DNA from 2 places in the Caulobacter sp. FG7 genome. Region 2 is predicted to be linked to the other one. Evidence: riboswitches for the same ligand, from Rfam matches in the RefSeq annotation. Region 2 holds a riboswitch; the other holds the start of a gene.
What was found. A riboswitch is a leader RNA that binds a small molecule or an ion and turns the genes downstream of it on or off. The one in region 2 is predicted to bind cobalamin.
Positions count from the first base shown of each region.

Region 1 (4,449 bases), on a different contig from region 2:
CGCCGGCGAAGAAGCCGCGGCCCACCGAGCCGTAGCGGTAGATCGTCTGGTATTCCTTGTCGAAGAGGTTCTCGACGCGGCCGAACACCTCGAACTGCTCATTGACCGGATAGGCCGCGCGCAGGTCGAACAGGGCGTAGCTCTTCAGGCGGCGGGCGTTGGTGGCGTTGTCGTAGCTTTCACCCACGTACTGCACCGAAACGCCCGTGGTCAGGCCGTTCGACCAGTCATAGTCGGCGTTCAGGTTGGCCGTCTCGCTCGGGCGGCGCGGCAGGCGCTTGCCGTTGTTCGTCGCCGACCGGTTGATCGCGTCCATGTTGGTGTAGTTGGCGGTCACCTGCAGGGCCGAGGTCACCTCGATCGTGGCTTCCAGCTCGACGCCGCTGGTCTCGGTCTTGGCGAAGTTGGCGTAGCCGCCGTAGTTCGGCGGGTTGTTGTTCGAGACGAAGTCGATCTGGTTGGTGATGTCGCGGTGGAACCAGGTCACGCCGGCGCGCACGCGGCCGTTCAGCACGCTGTGCTCGACGCCCAGGTCGACGCTCTCGGACTCTTCCGGCTTCAGGTTGCGATCGCCGTAGATGCTGTAGAGCTGGTACAGCGACGGGGCCTTGAAGCCTTCGCCGTAGTTGGCGCGGAACACCGTCACGCCGTCATTGGGCGAGTAGGTGGCGCCGGCCTGGTAGACGGTGGCGTCGCCGAAGGCCGAGTGGTCTTCCTGGCGCACGCCGCCGGTCAGGGTCAGGCCCGCGACCGGCTTGGCCTGCAATTGCAGGTACAGGCTGTCGGTGCTCGCCGCGTGACGGTCGGCGGTTGGATTCGGATCGAAGGTCGAGGGCGAGGCGGTGCGGAACCACGAGCGCTCGGTCTCCGCGCCGAAGGTGGCGCGCAGGGCGTCGTTGATCGTCCAGGTGCCCTGGTACTCGAAGCGGCTGTTGGTGCCGCGCGCGTCGAAGGTCTTGGGGACCGACGAACTGGGATCGAAGTTGTCGCGGTCGGTCTGGGTGTAGCCGTAGCCGAGGCGGTTCTTCAGCGCGCCGTCGAAGGCGCTCAGGCGCACGCCGGCGTAGGAGACCAGTTCCTTGGTCTTGCCGTACTCGGGGCTGTCGGCGAAGGCGAACAGCGGGGCGGGGAAGCCGTCGAACTCGTTCTTGGCCGCGGCGTACGAGGCGCGCAGGTCGACAGCGGCCCAGTCGGTGACGTTCAGGTCCAGGCGGCTGCTGACCGCGGCGTTGCGATAGCCGTCCTTCTCCTTGCCGCCGTACGACTTGCCGAAGGCCGAGACGCCGTCGGTGGTGTAGTACGCGCCGGCCAGGCGGAAGCCGCCCCAATCGCCGCCGGTGCTGACGGCGGCGTGGCCGTAGGCGGTGTCGCGCGAGCCGGCCTCGGCCGACACGGTGGCGCCCAGCGGGCCGGTCGGCACGGCGGTGATCATGTTGACCACGCCGCCGATGGCCTGGCTGCCCCACAGCGTCGACTGCGAGCCGCGCAGCACTTCGATGCGGTTGATGTTGCCGGCCAGCAGGGTGGCGAAGTTGTAGCCGCCGCCGGTCGAGGACGGATCGTTCAGCTTGACGCCGTCGATCAGCACCACGGTCTGGTCGGTCTCGGCGCCGCGGATGCGCAGCTGGGTCGAGCCGCCGACGCCGCCGTTACGGGTGACGGTCACGCCCGCGGTGCGCGACAGCAGGTCGGAGACCACCACGGCCTGGGCCTTCTTCAGCGCTTCGGCGTCGATCACCGTCATGCTGGTCGAAACTTCCGACAGGTTCTCGGGACCGCGGCTGGCGGTGACGACGACCTGATCGACCGCCGCGGCGTCATCGGCCATGGCGTAGGCGGGCAGGGCAAGGGCGGGAACTGCGGCCGCGAGGGCCAGCAGGGAAACAAGGCGCATGTCGTTCCTCCGTGCGCGACAAGAAGGAGCGCGCTCCGCGAGGAACACGCCCGGACCAACGTCGTCATGCGGGGAAGACCCGATCGTACGGCGCACCCCGGCCGGACGAAAAACGACAACGACAGGCAGGTCTCCTGGCTCGCGGGTCATCGTTGCTGCGCGTCGCCTTCCCAGGCCTCTTCCGAAGAACAGCCCCAGTGGCATGTGACGCGCGAACTCGCCGCTTACAGTTGCGGGGGCAGCCCGGGTTTCACACCCGAGTTCCCTTTTCATCCTCTTTGGGAGGAACCTGTCGCGCTGGCTGCACTATATGGTGCGCCGCACACCGTCAATCTGGAGGCCTCAGCGTTGTCAGTCACCCTGGTCCTGGGCGGGGCCCGTTCGGGCAAGAGCGCATTCGCGCAGGGCGCGGCCGAGATCGTCGCCAGGGCGCGTGGATCCAAGCCGGTGATGATCGTCACCGCCCAGGCCTTCGACGCCGAGATGGAGGAGCGCATCGCGCGTCACCAGGTCGATCGCGGCGACGCCTGGACGACGCTCGAGGCGCCGATGGACCTGGTCGGGGCCCTGCGGGGCCTTTCGCCGGGCGCCGTGGCGGTCGTCGACTGCCTCACCCTCTGGCTGACCAACCTGATGCTGGCCGAGTGCGACGTTTCGTCCGCCGCTGCCAGGCTGGTCGACGCGGCCGCCGAGTTTGACGGCGAGCTTTGGCTCGTCTCGAACGAGGTCGGCTGGGGCGTAGTGCCCGACAACGCCTTGGCTCGCCGGTTCCGAGACGAGGCGGGCCGCCTGCACCAGGCCCTGGCCCGGGCCGCCGACGCCGTCCATCTCGTCGCGGCGGGGCTAAGCCTGCGGATGAAGTGAGTCGCGCGACTCGGCCGTCGGTTGCTCAACTTCGGGAAATGCGACGATTGCGCACGCTGACACCGGGTGTCGCGGCATGGTTAAGACCTGTTCATACATTCGACAGGGCTGGGGCTGGCCATGCGACGGATCCTTATTGCGGAAGACGACATTCTCCTCGGCGGCGTCTACGAGATGCTGCTGGAGGACGCGGGATTCGAGGTCCTGTGGAGCCGCGACGGCCGCGAGGCGCTGGACGCCTTCGACGCCTTCGCGCCCGACCTGCTGATCACCGACAATTCGATGCCGCGGATGACCGGGGCCGAGCTGATCCGCGCGGTGGAAGACCGCGACGTGCCGGTGCTGATGGTGTCGGCCAGCGATCCGCGCGTGCTGAAGGTCGAGCCCGACATGTGGCTGGAAAAGCCGATCTCGCCGGCGCGGTTGCTGACAGCCGTGCGCGCGCTGCAGCGGGGCGTGGTTCAGGCTGCGGCCTGAAGCGCCAGGGCGACGATCATCGCCACCAATCCCAGGCCAACGGCCCAGGCGGTGCAGAACGCCAGGGTGGGATGGCGCTGCCACCAGCGCGGATGGGGAACGCCCGTGATGGTCTTGTCGGTCATGCGGTCGTCTCGCGTGGTCTACGACAGACCAACGCGAGACGCCGCCATTCTGGTTCCCGAGAGCGCGGTGGGCGAAAGTGTGAGCGGTTTCGCCGTCTAACGCGCTCCAGATTCGACGGCTCTAGCCGCCGAAGCCGCGCGATCCGCCGCCGAAGCCGCCGCGCGAGATGACGCTGCTGCGGCTTTGCACGCGGGCCGGGGCCTCGTAGCGCGAGGGGGCGTCGAAGCTGTCCTGGCGCACCCGGCTGCGGCCCGAGAGGTAGTCGCGCGAGATCGGATAGCCCGAACCGCTGTAATAGGTCCCCTCGCGGTCGCGATACATCGGCGCGCCGCGATAGCCGCGGTTGTTCATCCCTTCCAGCGCCTGGCCGATGATGAAGCCGGTCAGCAGCGGGGTGAAGAAGCTGCCGCCGCCATTGGCCTGGCTGCGCGGAACGCACTGGTCGACGCCGTAACGCTCTTCGCAGCTCTGCTGGTCGGAGAACTTGGGCGCGTTCTCGGCGCTGGCCTTCTGGGCCTCGTCATAGGCCGTCTGGCACTGGTCGGCGGTGAAGTCGCCCGAGGCCTTGCAGTCGTCCAGGCTCGCGAAGCTGGAGGCGTCGACCTTCTGGCCGGAGGCGGCAGCGGGCGGGTTGTCGCCCCACTGCGTGGCCGAGCCCGGATCGTCGCAGGCCACCAGCGTGAAGGCCGAGCCGGCCATCAGGCTGGTCAGGGCCATGGCGCTGGAGCGCTTGCGACGCCGAGTCGAAGCCGAAACTGGGGCGGGCGGGGGAGAAAGCGCGTTCATGTCCGGCCTCACGAGGTCATGCAGGCGGCGTTCAGCAGGCCGACGGCCAGCGAGATCGAGGCCAGGTAGACGCCGGCGGCGAGCTCGGCCTTCTCGATGCGGTCGATCAGGTCCTTGAGCACCGTGAAGCGCACCAGGGTGAAGGCGGCGATCTGGATGACGCCGGCCAGCAGGGCCCAGGCGGCGAATTCCATCAGGCTGACGGTGTGGCTCAGCGCGGACGCCAGCGGCAGCACGTAGCCGACCACGGCGCCGCCCAGGGCGATGGCCGCGGCGACGTTGCCCTCGCGGATCAGCTTGGC
Region 1 covers NZ_JBMDIW010000042.1:27,277-31,725, reverse strand. Annotated here, with positions in the region: gene ACODR1_RS23385 (TonB-dependent receptor plug domain-containing protein) at 1-1,894, opposite strand, end outside; cobalamin riboswitch at 2,002-2,202, opposite strand; gene cobU (bifunctional adenosylcobinamide kinase/adenosylcobinamide-phosphate guanylyltransferase) at 2,243-2,758, shown strand; gene ACODR1_RS23375 (response regulator transcription factor) at 2,879-3,235, shown strand; gene ACODR1_RS23370 (hypothetical protein) at 3,220-3,360, opposite strand; gene ACODR1_RS23365 (DUF1190 domain-containing protein) at 3,482-4,078, opposite strand; gene ACODR1_RS23360 (DUF350 domain-containing protein) at 4,156-4,449, opposite strand, start outside.
Region 1: it holds a riboswitch for cobalamin, as region 2 does, so the genes downstream of both, ACODR1_RS23385 (TonB-dependent receptor plug domain-containing protein) here and metE (5-methyltetrahydropteroyltriglutamate--homocysteine S-methyltransferase) in region 2, are expected to answer to the same signal.

Region 2 (4,449 bases):
CGGAAGGCCTCGACGGCCCAGGCGAGATAGGCGTCCCAGTCGCCGCGGCGCAGGGGCAGGCCCTCGCGCAGGGCGGCCTCGTCGATCTGGATGATCTTCGCGCCGGCGGCCTCGAGGTCGACGACCTCGTCGCGGACGGCCAGGGCGATCTGGCGGCAGGTTTCACCGCGCGGGATGTCGTCGCGGACGAACGACCATTGCAGGATGGTGACCGGGCCGGTCAGCATGCCCTTCATCGGCCGGGCGGTCAGGCCTTGCGCATAGGCCCACCACTCGACCGTCATCGGCGCAGGGCGCGAGACGTCGCCATAGAGGATCGGCGGGCGCACGCAGCGCGAGCCGTAGGACTGCACCCAGGCATGCCTGGTGAAGACGAAACCGTTCAGGCGCTCGCCGAAATACTGGACCATGTCGTTCCGCTCGAACTCGCCGTGGACCAGCACGTCGAGGCCGATCTCCTGCTGCCAGGCCACCGCGCGGGCGGTCTCGGCGCGCAGGAAGTCGGCGTAGTCGGCGTCGGGCAGCTGGCCCTTGGCGTGGGCGGCGCGGGCCTGGCGGACGGCGGCGGTCTGCGGGAACGAGCCGATGGTGGTGGTCGGCAGGGGCGGCAGGCCGAGCCTGGCCTGCTGCAGCACGATGCGCTGCTCGAACGGCGTGGCGCGGGTCGCGTCCCGGGTCGTGACGGCCGCGGCGCGGGCCTGGACGGCGGGATCGTGGATGCGCGGCGAGGTCTTGCGCGCGGCGACGGCGGCGCCTGCGGCGTCGAGCTGCGCGCGGACGGCGGCGCGGCCCTGGTTCAGGGCCTTGGCCAGGATCGCCAGCTCTTCCAGCTTCTGCACGGCGAAGGCCAGCCACTGGCTGACCTCGGGATCCAGATCGGTCTCGATGGCGAGGTCGAGCGGGGTGTGCAGCAGCGAGCAGGACGGGGCCAGGATCACCCGGTCGGGGCCGCGGGCGGCGACCACCGGCTCGACCCGGTCGAGGATGGCCGTCAGGTCGGCGCGCCAGACGTTGCGGCCGTCGACGACGCCGAGTTCGAGAACCAGGCTGTCGCGGGCCAGGGCGATGGCGGCGTCGAGATCCTGCGGGGCGCGGACGAGATCCAGGTGCAGGCCGTCGACGGGCAGGTTGGCGGCGGTGGCGAGGTTGTCGCCGTAGGTCCCGAAGTAGCTGGCCAGCAGGATGCGGATCCGCGGGGCGGCGTGGGTAAGGGCGCCGTAGGCGCGGCGGATCTCGGCGCGCTCGAAGTCGGTGAGGTCGAGCGCCAGGCACGGCTCGTCGATCTGCACCCAGTCGGCGCCGGCCACGGCCAGGCGCTGAAGCACCTCGGCGTAGACGGGCAGCAGGGCCGAAAGCAGCGACAGTGGCTGGAAGTCCCCGTTCGGGACGGGGTCCTTGCTTTTCGCCAGCTTGAGGAAGGTGACGGGGCCCAGGATCACCGGGCGGGTGAAGATCCCCTGCGCCTTGGCCTCGAGGAAGTCGTCGACGACCTTGGTCGAGGTCAGGGCGAAGGCCTGGCCGGGCGAGAGCTCAGGCGCCAGGTAGTGATAGTTGGTGTCGAACCACTTGGTCATTTCGAGCGCCGGCAGGCCGGTGGCCGAGGTCTCGTGGGCGCAGCCGTGATCGCAGGCCTGGCGGCCTTGCGTGCCGCCATCTTGCGTTCCTCTGGCCATGGCGAAGTAGAGCGGCAGGTCCACCGGGCCGCCGGCCCAGCCGTAGGCGGCGGGAACCGCGCCGACCATGACGGCGGTGTCGAGGACATGGTCGTAAAGCGAGAAGTCGTTGCTGGGCACGTGGTCGACGCCGAGGTGGGCCTGGCGGCGCCAGGCCAGGGCGCGCAAGGCGGCGGCTTCGGTCTGGAGCCCGGCGGCGTCCAGGCGGCCGGCCCAGTGGGCTTCGAGGGCGGTCTTCAGGCGGCGCTGGGGGCCGATGCGGGGGAAGCCGAGGGCGGCGACGGTGACGGTCATTTACTAGCCTCTGTCTCGATGGTGACGGAGGCTGGACGGGGCGCAGGCGCGCAGGCGCGCGAACGGTATGGCCGATCCGCGCCTGGAACTCGCGACCAGACCGGGCACCCCGCCGGAGGACGTTATCTGTCGAGGCAGGTCTCCTGGCTCGCGGGTCAACGCCGCCGTCCTGGCCTTCCCGGCGCCCCACCGAGTCGAGTTCGGGGCGCCAGTGACACGTATCGGACGGCCGCTCGCCGCTTACAGTTGCGGGGGCAGCGCCGGTTTCGCACCGGCTTCCCTCTTAGCTTTGGACGCGCAAGCGCCCGCAGACCACGACCCCCTTATCAAGCCTGGGGTCGCGAGCGTTGTCAATCAAGACATAAAGATATCTTTATGTGATCTCCGATTGCGCCGGAGCGTGGCCTTGGCCCGTGACAGGACGTCGCACACCGTTCATAAACCCCGCGTTCAGTCTCCATTCAGCCGTACCCGGCTAAACCGGACGCCATGAAGCCGATCCGAGCCATACTCGCCGCAGCCGCCATCGTCGCCGCCCTCCCGGGCGCGGCTCTGGCCCAGCGCGGCCCTGACTCCCTGGGCGCCGACTGGCGCGCCCGGCAGGACCAGGCGCGTGGCGGCGTTCAGTCGGGCCGGCTGGTGCCGCTGAGCGTGGTCATCGACCGCATCGCGCGCCGCACTCCCGGTCGCCTGCTCGACGCGGGCCTGGAAGGGCGCAACTATCGCATCCGCTGGGCGACGACCGACGGCCGCCGCATCGACTTCATCGTCGACGCCGAGAGCGGCCAGATCCTCAGCGGGGGCTAAGGAGTTCCTAGGTTAACATGCGCATTCTGCTCGTCGAAGACGATCCCGACCTGTCGCGCCAGCTGAAGCTGGCCCTGGCCGACGCCGGCTACGCCGTCGACCATGCCGCCGACGGCGAGGAAGCCCAGTTCCTGGGCGAGACCGAGCCCTATGACGCGGTGATCCTCGACCTGGGCCTGCCCAAGGTGGACGGGGTGTCGGTGCTGGAACGCTGGCGGCGCGGCAGCGTCGCCACGCCGGTGCTGATCCTCACCGCCCGCGGCGCCTGGAGCGAAAAGGTCGCCGGCTTCGACGCGGGCGCCGACGACTACCTGACCAAGCCTTTCCATACCGAGGAACTGCTGGCGCGCCTGCGGGCGCTGCTGCGGCGCTCGGCCGGCCATGCCGCGCCGAGCCTGACCTGCGGCGGCCTGCGCCTGGACCCGCGCGCGGCGCGAGCCAGCGTCAACGGCGAGCCGCTGCGCCTGACCTCTCTGGAATACCGCCTGCTGCACTACATGATGATGCACCAGGGCCGGGTGATCGGCCGCACCGAGCTGGTCGAGCACCTGTACGACCAGGACTTCGACCGTGACTCAAACACCATCGAGGTGTTCATCGGCCGGCTGCGCAAGAAGCTGGGCGCCGACCGCATCGAGACGGTGCGCGGCCTGGGCTATCGGCTGATCCCGCTGGAAGGCGAGACCGCCGGGTGATCCCGCGCGGCGGCGTCTGATGCTGCTCGGCTTCCGCAAGCGCTCGCTCGTCCGGCGGCTGGTGCTGCTGGCGGCCAGCTGGACGCTGATCGTCCTGCTGGCCGCCGGGGCCTTCCTGACCGCCCAGTTCCGTGACGCGGCCATCCGCCGGTTCGACCAGTCGCTGGCGGTTCTGACCGACGACCTCTACGCCGGCTCGGCGGTGGAGGACGGGGTGCTGAAGGCGCCGTTCCTGACCGACATCCGGGCCACGCGGGCCTATTCGGGCCGCTACTGGACGATCTTCGCCCAGCGCAACGGCGCGCTGCGGGCGGTCGAGCGCTCGCGCTCGCTGTTCGACAGCGATCTCATGCTGTCGACCACCCAGATCGACCGGCTGACCGCCGATCCGGGCAAGACCCAGTTCTTCGACATGCACGGTCCGCAGGACAAGCCGCTGCGGGCGGCGGCGATCCTGGCGCGGCTGCCCAACTATCCAGATCCCGTTGTGTTCATCGCCGCCGAGGACCGCTCGCCGATCGACGCCGACGCCGACCGTTTCGGCCGGATCACGATCTTCGCCCTGCTGCTGCTGGGCGCGGGCCTGATCCTGGCGATCGTCGTGCAGGTGCGCTTCGGCCTGCAGCCGATCTTCCGCCTGCGCCGCGAGATCGCCGACGTGCGGCGCGGCAAGGCCGAGCGGCTGGCCGGCCCCTATCCGGTGGAGCTGGAGCCGCTGGCCGAGGAGCTGAACGGCCTCCTGGCCCACAATCAGGAAGTCGTCGAGCGCCAGCGCACCCACGTCGGCAACCTGGCCCACGCCCTGAAGACGCCGCTGTCGGTGATGCTGACCGAGGCCAGTCAGCAGGGCGGATCGCTGGCCGAGGTGGTCGAGCGCCAGGCCCAGACCATGCGCGAGCAGGTCGACCACCATCTGCGCCGGGCGCGGGCGGCGGCCCGCTCGCAGACCAGCGGCGAGCGCACGCCGGTCGAGCCGATCC
Region 2 covers NZ_JBMDIW010000034.1:26,031-30,479, forward strand. Annotated here, with positions in the region: gene metE (5-methyltetrahydropteroyltriglutamate--homocysteine S-methyltransferase) at 1-1,967, opposite strand, end outside; cobalamin riboswitch at 2,084-2,299, opposite strand; gene ACODR1_RS21700 (PepSY domain-containing protein) at 2,457-2,774, shown strand; gene ACODR1_RS21705 (response regulator transcription factor) at 2,792-3,469, shown strand; gene ACODR1_RS21710 (sensor histidine kinase) at 3,486-4,449, shown strand, end outside.